Regions from separate parts of the Hydrogenophaga sp. PML113 genome, predicted to be linked through region 2. Evidence: predicted binding sites of a transcription regulator. Region 2 holds the regulator's gene; each other region holds the start of a gene.

The links. Region 2 encodes FNR, which switches genes on or off when oxygen is low (the NO sensors DNR and NnrR bind a similar motif). Its sites were predicted from a motif close to TTGATNNNNATCAA; they were not measured.
Region 1: a site for FNR is predicted at 2,060-2,073, ahead of BHU06_RS17970 (PAS domain-containing methyl-accepting chemotaxis protein). Genes of this name have one in related genera too.
Region 3: a site for FNR is predicted at 1,141-1,154, ahead of BHU06_RS12115 (TraR/DksA family transcriptional regulator). Genes of this name have one in related genera too.

What each region holds. Positions count from the first base shown of each region.
Region 1 is NZ_MIYM01000010.1:68,917-72,182, reverse strand. It holds gene BHU06_RS17975 (DUF2306 domain-containing protein) at 1-109, opposite strand, end outside; gene BHU06_RS17970 (PAS domain-containing methyl-accepting chemotaxis protein) at 358-1,941, opposite strand; gene BHU06_RS17965 (DUF411 domain-containing protein) at 2,121-2,597, opposite strand; gene BHU06_RS17960 (hypothetical protein) at 2,693-2,971, opposite strand; gene BHU06_RS17955 (glycerophosphodiester phosphodiesterase) at 2,977-3,266, opposite strand, start outside.
Region 2 is NZ_MIYM01000007.1:89,200-92,465, forward strand. It holds gene ccoG (cytochrome c oxidase accessory protein CcoG) at 1-689, shown strand, start outside; gene BHU06_RS14705 (hypothetical protein) at 709-999, shown strand; gene BHU06_RS14710 (hypothetical protein) at 1,001-1,249, shown strand; gene fnr (fumarate/nitrate reduction transcriptional regulator Fnr) at 1,227-1,946, opposite strand; gene hemN (oxygen-independent coproporphyrinogen III oxidase) at 2,062-3,266, shown strand, end outside.
Region 3 is NZ_MIYM01000005.1:245,941-249,206, reverse strand. It holds gene BHU06_RS12125 (PhaM family polyhydroxyalkanoate granule multifunctional regulatory protein) at 1-223, opposite strand, end outside; gene BHU06_RS12120 (enoyl-CoA hydratase/isomerase family protein) at 253-1,095, opposite strand; gene BHU06_RS12115 (TraR/DksA family transcriptional regulator) at 1,205-1,564, shown strand; gene BHU06_RS12110 (fumarylacetoacetate hydrolase family protein) at 1,595-2,608, opposite strand; gene BHU06_RS12105 (IclR family transcriptional regulator) at 2,692-3,266, shown strand, end outside.

The DNA of each region.
Region 1 (3,266 bases), on a different contig from region 2:
GCACCGCGCGCGGGTGGCCGGCGCGGCGCGCCCACAGCGCCACCGGCCCGATGGCCAGGGCCGCGAGCGCGGCGCTGAGGTGGATGGCGATGACGGGGGTGAGCTGCATGGCGGTCTCCGGTGGGCGGGGGAGACCGCACTGTCGGCCGCCGGCCCCGCGTGCGCCACGGGGCTGAGACGAAACGGCGCGGGTGCGCCGTGAAACGCCGCCGCAGCGGCGCGAAATGCCCGCGCGAGGGAGCCCGCGCGAGGCGGTCAGCGCAAGAGGCTCGCGCGCGAGGCCGGGTCGGGAAGGCCGGGTCGAGAAGGGCGGGGCGAGAAGGGCGGGGCGAGTGGGGGGCGCCGGCCGCCCGGCCCTCAGTCCGCGGCGCTGCCGCGCGGCTGCAGGCGAAACACCTGCACCGCCTGGTGCATGACCTCCGCCTGCGACTGCAGCGAACTCGCGGCCGCGGCGAGCTGCTCCACCATGGCGGCGTTCTGCTGCGTCACCGAGTCGAGCTGGCCCACGGCTTGGTTGATCTGCGCGATGCCGCTGGATTGCTCGCGCGTGGCGTGCGTGATGTCGCCGATGAGCGCGTTGACCTGCTCCACCGCGCCCACCACCTGGGTCATGGTCTGGCCGGTGCCGTGCACCAGTTCGCTGCCGCGGCGCACCTGGTCGGCCGAGTCCTCGATCAGGGCCTTGATTTCCTTGGCCGCGTCCAGCGTGCGCTGCGCGAGGTGGCGCACCTCGCCGGCCACCACGGCGAAGCCGCGGCCCTGTTCGCCAGCGCGCGCGGCCTCCACCGCCGCGTTGAGCGCCAGGATGTTGGTCTGGAACGAGATGCCGTCGATGACCTGGATGATCTCGCCGATGCGCGCCGAGCCGCGGCTGATCTCGCCCATGGTGGTGACCACCTGCGACATGGCGCTGTTGCCTTCGCGCGCCACCGCGGCCGCGCGCTGCGCGAGCTGGGCCGCCTCCTGCGCGGTGCTGGCGCTCTGGGCCACGGTGCTGTTCATCTGTTCCATGGATGCGGCCGTCTGCTGCAGGTTGCCGGCCTGCGCCTCGGTGCGAGAGGACAGGTCGTGGTTGCCGCTGGAGATCTGGTGGCTGGCGACCTGCACGCCCTCGATTTCGTGGCGCACGTCGGCCACCACCGCCTGCAGGTTCACGTTGAGCTGGTTCAGCGCCACGGCGAGGTCGCCGAACTCGGCCGGGCCGCGCAGGGCCAGGCGCGAGGTGAGGTCGCCCGCGGCCATGGTGTTGGCGAAGCGAACGGCCTGCGCCAGCGGCTGCACGGTCTGGCGCCGCAGCGCCCAGGCGGCGAACAGGGCGACCGCCAGCAGGGGCAGGGCCATGGCCAGGTGGGCCGCCAGGCCCAGGCGGGCGCCGATCTCGCCGACCAGCACGCCGGCCGCGGCCAGCGCCACACAGACACCGCCGATGGCGCGGCCCAGGCTGGGCCGCAGCGCGCGCCTCAGCAGGCCGGACAGGCCTTTCTGCACCACCTGGCCGCGCCGCAGGCTCAATCGGTCCTGGCCCTGGTCGCGCTCGGCGCGCAGGCGGGCGTACAGGGCCTCGGCCGCCTGCACCTGCTCGCGCGTGGGCTTGGTGCGCACGGACATGTAGCCCACGGTGCGGCCGTCCTGCACCACGGGGGTGGCGTTGGCCATCACCCAGTAGTGGTCGCCGTTCTTGCGCCGGTTTTTCACCGGCGCCGACCAGGGCTGGCCCGAGCGCAGCGTCTCCCACATGTCGCGAAAGGCCTCGGGGGGCATGTCGGGGTGCCGCACGATGTTGTGCGGCTGGCCCATCAGCTCCTCGCGGCTGAAACCGCTGACCGCGACAAACGCCGGGTTGCAGTAGGTGATGTGGCTCTGCAGATCGGTGGTGGAGACCAGGGTGACGCCATCGGGGATGACGTATTCCTGTTGGGAGACGGGCAGGTTGGCGCGCATGAGATGGTGGTTGGGGAGGGGCGGCGCTGTGATCGGCCGCTTCACCCATGCGCTATCGGCATTACCTCGCCGATATGTAGTACCGCCTCAGGGCCCGGTGCGTTTTCCGGCGCCGGGTTTGACCCAGATCAAATCCTCTTGGCGTCGGGCGGCCAGGGGGTGGACGCCCCTGCGGGCGTTCAGGTGCGCTTGAAATAGGACTGGTAGATCCGCGCCGTCCCATCGCGCTGCACCAGCAGCACGTCGTAGGGGTCCTGGCGGCCGCCGTAGTCGGGGCCGTCCATGCCCGGGCTGCCCACCGGCATGCCGGGCACGGCCAGGCCCAGGGCCTGGGGCTTGTCGGCCAGCAGGCGGCGGATTTCGCGTGCGTTCACATGGCCTTCGACGACATAGCCGCCGATGAGGGCGGTGTGGCAGGAGCCGTAGCGTTCGGGCAGGCCCAGGCGGCGGCGCACGGCGGTGTTGCCGCTGTCGTAGACCTGCACGGTGAAGCCGTCGGCCTGCAGGTAGCTCACCCAGTCCTTGCAGCAGCCGCAGTTGGGGTCTTTCCAGACCTGCAGCGGGGGCAGGGGGGACTTGGCCTGGGCCAGGGCCCCGATGGGCAGGGCCAGGGCGGCGCTGGCCAACAGCAGTTGTCGACGGTTCGTGGCGGGCATGGTGTTGGTTCTTTCGGCTGTCCGGGGTGGCGCTGCGCGTGTGCGCAGCGCGCGGGAATGAGCCGCGGGGCGGGCGGGAAGTTCCCTGGCGCGGCTCAGGCGTTCGCCAGCTGCGCCTGGGCCTTGTCGATCCAGTACTGCAGGCTGTCGTGCAGCTCGTGCGAGCTGAACGAGCAGCTTTCGCCGTCGAACAGCGCGCTGGATTCGAGACGGTCCAGCAGATTGCCCAGCACCTCGGCGAAACGCGGTGGCAGGGCGGCGAGCAGGTCGTGCTGCGCGCGCAGGCGCTCGCTGGCCTGGGCGGGCGAGAGCGAGCCCTCGCGCAGGCCGGCAAGGGCATCGGCCACGGGTTGGAGCAGGGTAGGGGGGCGCATGGCGCTCAATTCTGCCGCGCCACCAAGGGCGCCACCGGCGGCGGCAGGGTCATGCCGCGCCGCTCCATCACGGCCCGCAGGCGGTCGGGGTGATCGGTGATGAGGCCGTCGACGCCCCAGTCGATCAGGCGCTCCATGTCGGGCACCTCGTTCACGGTCCAGGGGATCACGCGCAGGCCTTCCTCGCGCGCGCGCTCGACCAGCGTGCGGTTGAGGTCGTGGAAATGGGGCGACCACAAGCGCGCACCGGCGGCGGCGAGCAGCGCCGGTGCGTCCTTGAAGTCGGCCTCGCGCA
Region 2 (3,266 bases):
GGCGCGGCGAGCCGCGTGGCGCGCGCAGCCGCAAGGCCGACCCCAAGGCCCTTGGTCTGGGCAGTTGCGTGGATTGCACCCTGTGCGTGCAGGTCTGCCCCACCGGCATCGACATCCGAAAAGGCCTGCAGTACGAGTGCATCAGCTGCGCCGCCTGCGTGGACGTGTGCGATGAGGTGATGGACAAGGTGGGCTACCCGCGTGGCCTGATCCGCTTTGCCACGCAGAACGGTGTCGCCAAGGGCTGGAACCGCGCGCAGATGCTGCGCCGCGCCCTGCGCCCGCGCGTGCTGGTCTACAGCGGCGTGTTGCTGGCGGTGTCGCTGGCGGTGCTGGGCAGCCTCTGGCTGCGCACGCCGCTCAAGGTGGACGTGATCCGCGACCGCGGCGCGCTGGCGCGCGAGGTGGAGCAAGGCCGCGTCGAGAACGTCTACCGGCTGCAGATCATGAATGCCACCGAGGTGGCGCAGACCTACGAACTGCGCGTGGAGGGCCTGCCGGGCATCGCCCTGGCGTCTGGCGATCGTGTGGAGGTGGCGCCCGCCGAGGTGCGCGCCGTCGCCGCGCGGGTCCAGGTGCCGCCCGGGGTGGCCGCGAGCGGCTCGCACCCCATCCAGTTCGAAGTGCGCGCCGCCCAGGACGAGCGCGTGCGGGTGCGTGAGAAGAGCACCTTCCTCGTTCCCCGATGACGCTTTCGCAGGAGACCCCATGAACCCCGATCCGATGAGCACCGACGCGCCCGAGCCCTGGTGGCGCGTGGGCCCCATGTGGCTGGTGGTGGGCGGGCCGCTGGTGGTGGTGGTGGCGGCCATCGGCACCGCCGTCATCGCCATCGAGGGCGCCGACCCGGTGCTCGACAAGGCCGCCTACCAGGCCACACTGGAGCAGGCACGCCGCCTGCAGGGCCCGCAGCGCGACGAGGCGCTGATCGGCCTGCAGCCCGCGCACCAGGCGCGCAACCACGCGGCCTCGCCCGTGGTCCGCGAGGGTGGCCACTGACATGGGCCGCCGCTGGATGTGGGTGGGCTGGCCGTCATTCCTGATGGCCGGCGTGTTGGAGATGCTGGTGTTCGCGGTGGTGGACCCGGGCGAGTTGCACTGGCAGGGCGTCGCGCTCGACTGGTCGCGCCCCGCCGTCTACACGGTGGCCTTCTTCGTGTTCTGGGCGGTGACGGCCGTCGCCTGCAGCCTGAGCCTGTGGCTGGCCTTGCCGCCGCAGGAAGCGCTCAGGAGCAGGTCTGCGGATTGACGATGCGCCGCAGCGCCTCGGTGTCCTTGATGTGCACGTAGCGCTGCTTGACGTCGATGATGCCGTCGTCGACGAACTTGGAGAAGGTGCGGCTCACCGTCTCCAACTTCATGCCCAGGTAGCTGCCGATCTCCTCGCGCGTCATGCGCAGGTTGAACTCGGACGGCGAGAAGCCACGCGCCTGCAGGCGCTGCACCAGGTTGAGCAGGAAGGCCGCCAGCCGCTCCTCGGCGCGCATGCTGCCCAGCAGCAGCATCACGCTGTGGTCGCGCACGATCTCGCGGCTCATGATGCGGTGCACGTGGTGTTGCAGCGGGGTGAACTGGCGCGACAGCTCTTCGACCTGGTTGAAGGGCATCACGCAGACCTCGGCGTCTTCCAGCGCCACCGCGTCGCAGGCATGGTGGTCGCTCACGATGCCGTCCAGGCCGATGATCTCGCCCGCCATCTGGAAACCCGTGACCTGGTCGCGCCCGTCGGCGGTGGTCACGCAGGTCTTGAAGAAGCCCGAGCGCACGGCGTAGAGCGAGGTGAAGCGATCGCCGACGGAGAACAGGGCTTCGCCGCGCTTGACGCGCTTGCGGGAGGAAATCAGTGTGTCGAGCTGGCCCATTTCCTCTGCGCTCAGGCCCATGGGCAGGCAGAGTTCGCGAAGGTTGCAGCTTGAGCACGCCACTTTGATGCGTTGCGCGTCCATGTGCGTCGTTCCTGAGTGCATGACAGGGAGCGAGCATACCCCTTTGGGTTCGGGATCACAGAGCCGCTTGACCAGGATCAAGGCGTCTGGGCCCGCCAGCCGGCACAGTGGGGCCATGCCAGAAGGACCCGCCGTGAGCCATGTGATCCCCGATGAACTGCTGCGTCGCTTCGACGTTCCGGGGCCGCGCTATACCTCCTATCCCACGGCCGACCGCTTCGTGGAGGCCTTCACCGAGCAGGACTACCGTCTGGCGCTGGGACAGCGGCGGGCCGGGTCGATGGCGCTGCCCCTGTCGCTGTATGTGCACATCCCGTTCTGCGAATCGGTGTGCTACTACTGCGCTTGCAACAAAGTTATTACAAAACACCATTCGCGCGGCGCCGAGTACCTGCGCCACCTCTCGCGCGAGCTGGACCTGCAGATCGAGCACCTGGGCGCGGGCCAGTCGGTGTCCCAGCTGCACCTGGGGGGCGGCACGCCCACCTTCCTGAGCGATGCCGAGCTGGAAGACCTGATGGCCATGCTGCGGCGCCACTTCGCGCTCGCGCCGGGCGGCGAGTACTCCATCGAGGTGGACCCGCGCACCGTGAGCGCCGAACGCCTGCGCGCGCTGCACCGCCTGGGCTTCAACCGCCTGAGCTTCGGTGTGCAGGACTTCGATCCCGCCGTACAGAAGGCCGTGCACCGCGTGCAGCCGGCCGAGCAGGTGTTCGCGCTGGTCGACGCGGCGCGGCAGATCGGCTTCGAGTCGGTCAACGTGGACCTGATCTACGGTCTGCCGCTGCAGACGCCCGAGTCCTTCCGGCGCACGCTGGCGCAGCTGCAGGCCCTGCGGCCGGACCGCGTGGCGCTGTACGCCTACGCGCACCTGCCGGCGCGCTTCAAGCCGCAGCGGCGCATCGTGGCGGCCGAGTTGCCGGGCGCGGCCGACAAGCTGGCCATGCTATCGGCCTCGCTGGACATCCTGCGCGCGGCGGGCTACGTTTACGTCGGCATGGACCACTTCGCCCTTCCCGACGACGCCCTGGCCGTGGCCAAGCGCCAGGGCCGGCTGCACCGCAACTTCCAGGGCTACAGCACCCAGCCCGATTGCGACCTCATCGCGCTCGGTGTGTCGGCCATCGGCCGGGTGGGCGCCACCTACAGCCAGAACGCCAAGACCCTGGACGAGTACGTGGACCTGCTCGACCAGGGCCGCCTGCCCATCGTGCGTGGCCTGGCGCTCACGCGCGACGACGTGCTGCGCCGTGCGGTGATCATGTCCCTGATGTGCCAGGGCGAACTGCAGTTCGAGGCCATCGACCTGGGGCACCTGAT
Region 3 (3,266 bases), on a different contig from region 2:
CGTTCTGGTCCAGCCAGTAGTGCACGGCCTTGAGCTCCTCGATGCGCTTCTCGAGTTCCTCGACGTTGAAGGTGGGCGCCACCCAGTGGCTGAGGTTGGGCAGCTGCGGGATGTTCTGCCCGATGCCCTGGGCGATGCCGCCGGCGGCCTGCGTGGCCAGGTTCTGCAGGAAATCGAAACCCGGCACGAACTTGCCGAAGCCGCTGGCGGACGCATCGCTCATGGCGAACTCCTCGATGGAAGGACCGGGGATCAGCCGTCGACGCCGTAGCGCGGCGCGCGGCGCTCGCGCAAGGATGCCACACCTTCGCGCACGTCGGGCCCGGCAAAACCCATGAATTCCAGCGCGAGCGAGGTGTCGAAACTCGGGCCCGCCTGGCGCAGCCAGTTGTTGAGCGAGTACTTGGTCCAGCGGATCGCGCTGGCGCTGCCGCCGGCCAGGCGGTCGGCCACCTCGTAGGCCTTGTCGAGCAGCTGGTCGTCGTCCACCACCAGCGAGACCAGGCCGATGCGCTCGGCCTCTTCGCCGCTCACGGCGTCACACAGCATGAGGTAGTACTTGGCCTTGGCCATGCCGCACAGCAGCGGCCAGACGATGGCCGCGTGGTCGCCCGCCGCCACGCCCAGGCGCGTGTGGCCGTCGACGATCTTGGCGCTGCGCGCGGCGATGGAGATGTCGGCCAGCAGGCCGGCCACCAGGCCCGCGCCCACGGCCGGGCCGTGCATGGCGCTGACGATGGGCTTGTCGCAGTTGATGACGTTGTAGACCAGGTCGCGCGCCTCCTTCCAGACGCGCGAGCGCACCTCGAAGTCGGTGGCCATGTCCTGCACCAGGGCCAGGTCGCCGCCACCGGAAAAGCCCATGCCGCTGCCGCGCAGCACGGCGGCGCGCACGCTGTCGTCGCGGCCCACGTCGCGCCAGATCTCGCTCAGCTCCCAGTGGCCTTCGTGGCCGGCGGTGGGCAGCTTGCCGTTGCCGCCGGGGCCATCGGCGCGCATGCGGATGTCGAGCACGCTGGGCGTGCCGTTCACCAGCGGGCCACGGCGGCTGATCTCCAGGGTCTGGTAGCGGCTGTAGTCGATGGTCGGGCTCATGGTGGTCTCCTGATGGTCGTTTGCTCTTGGACCGATCGATTGTGCTTGACCTGCATCAAGCGCCACGGCGCCGGCCGGGCCCAAGATGGAAGCCACGCAGGAGGCCCCCATGAGCACGTTCATTTCCGACACCTTCGAGATCCAGTTGCGTGCCGCGCGCCAGGCGCTGCTGGAGCGCCTGTACGCCCAGCGGGGCGGTGCCCGCAGCCGCGCCGAAGTGGCCGCCGACAAGCGCGCCCAGGCGGCCGACGACAACGACGCCGTCGCGGACCCGGCCTTCGACCTCGGCTCGGTGCTGGGTGAGCGTGAAGCGGGCGAACTGGCCGCCATCGACGCCGCGCTCGCGCGCATCGCCGACGGCAGCTATGGCCTGTGCGTGGACTGCGGCGCGCAGATACCCGCCGCGCGCCTGCACGCGCAGCCCACGGCCGACCGCTGCCTGGACTGCCAGGCGCGGGCCGAGCGCTGATCGGGCGCGGTCCGCGCCCCGGGGCCGGGTTCAGGCCTTGGTCAGCGGCGCGATCTTCTGGTCGATCGCGCCGAAGATGGACTGGCCGTCCTTGCCCTTCATCTCGATGCGGATGGTGTCGCCGTACTTCATGAAGGCGGTGGAGGGCTTGCCGTCGAGGATGGTCTCGATCGCGCGCTTCTCGGCGATGCAGCTGTAGCCCTTGGGCCAGTCCTTGCGGCCGTCGACTTCCACACCCTTGTTGCTCACCGTGCCGCTGCCCACGATGGAGCCCGCGCGCACGTTGCGCGTCTTGCCGATGTGGGCGATGAGCTGGCCGAAGTGGAAGGTCATCTCGGGGCCGGCCTCGCACATGCCGACCTTGCGGCCGTTCCAGGTGCTCTGCAGCGTGAGGTGCAGGCGCCCGCCCTGCCAGGCGTCGCCCAGCTCGTCGGGCGTCACGGCCACGGGGCTGAAGGCGGTGGCGGGCTTGCTCTGGAAGAAGCCGAAGCCCTTGGCCAGTTCGGCGGGAATCAGGTTGCGCAATGAAACGTCGTTGGCCAGCATCACCAGGCGGATGCCCTCGAGCGCCTGCTCGGGCGTCGCGCACATGGGCACGTCGCCGGTGATGACGGTGATCTCGGCCTCGAAGTCGATGCCGTAGTCCTCGCTGGGCACCACCACGTCGTCCATCGGGCCGATGAAGTCGTCGCTGCCGCCCTGGTACATCAGCGGGTCTTCGTAGAAGCTGGCCGGCACCTCGGAGTTGCGCGCGGCGCGCACCAGCTCCACGTGGTTCAGGTAAGCCGAGCCGTCGGCCCACTGGTAGGCGCGCGGCAGCGGCGCCATGCACATGGCCGGGTCGAAGGGGAAGGCGTGGCGCGCCTTGCCCTGGTTCAGGGTCACGTACAGGTCCTGCAGCTGGGGGCTGATGAAGTTCCAGTCGTCCAGGGCCTGCTGCAGGGTGTTCGCGATGCCGGTCGCATAATGGGCCGTGCTCAGGTCACGCGAGACCACCACCAGTTGTCCGTCGCGCGAGCCGTCCTTGTAGGTGGCGAGTTTCATGCGTATCTCCTGCTGCCTTCTGAGTGGATGGGTGCCCCAGGGGCTTTGGGGCGATAATTACGGATAGTGAAATCGATTAACCTATGCGTAAGAGCGAGATTCTAGACCAAAGCCCCGCCAACGAGAGCGACGACAGCGAACCCCAGCGCGCGGGCATCCAATCGGTCGAGGTCGGCTTTGAATTGTTGAACGCCCTGTCGAGGGCCAGCGGCGCACTGATGCTGCGCGACCTGGCCGCCGCCGCCGGCATGAGCGCGGCCAAGGCCCACCGCTACCTGGTGAGCTTCCAGCGCCTGGGCCTGGTCACGCAGGACAGCGCCAGCACCCGCTACGACCTGGGACCGGCCGCGCTGCGCCTGGGCCTGGCCAGCCTGTCGCGCATCGACGCCGTGCGCCTGGCGCGCGAGCGCATCGACGCCCTGCTGCCGCTCACCGGTCACACCCTGGCCATCGCCGTCTGGGGCAACCAGGGGCCCACCATGGTGCACTGGACCGAGGCGCCCCAGGCCGTGCCCGTGGCGCTGCGCCTGGGCGACGTGATGCCCCTGCTGTCGTCCGCCACCGGCCGCTGCTTCGCCGCTTTCATGGGCGACGAGGGCCACGACGCCCAGCGCGTCGGCCCCATGATCCGCGAGGAACTCGCGCGCCTGAAGAAGCT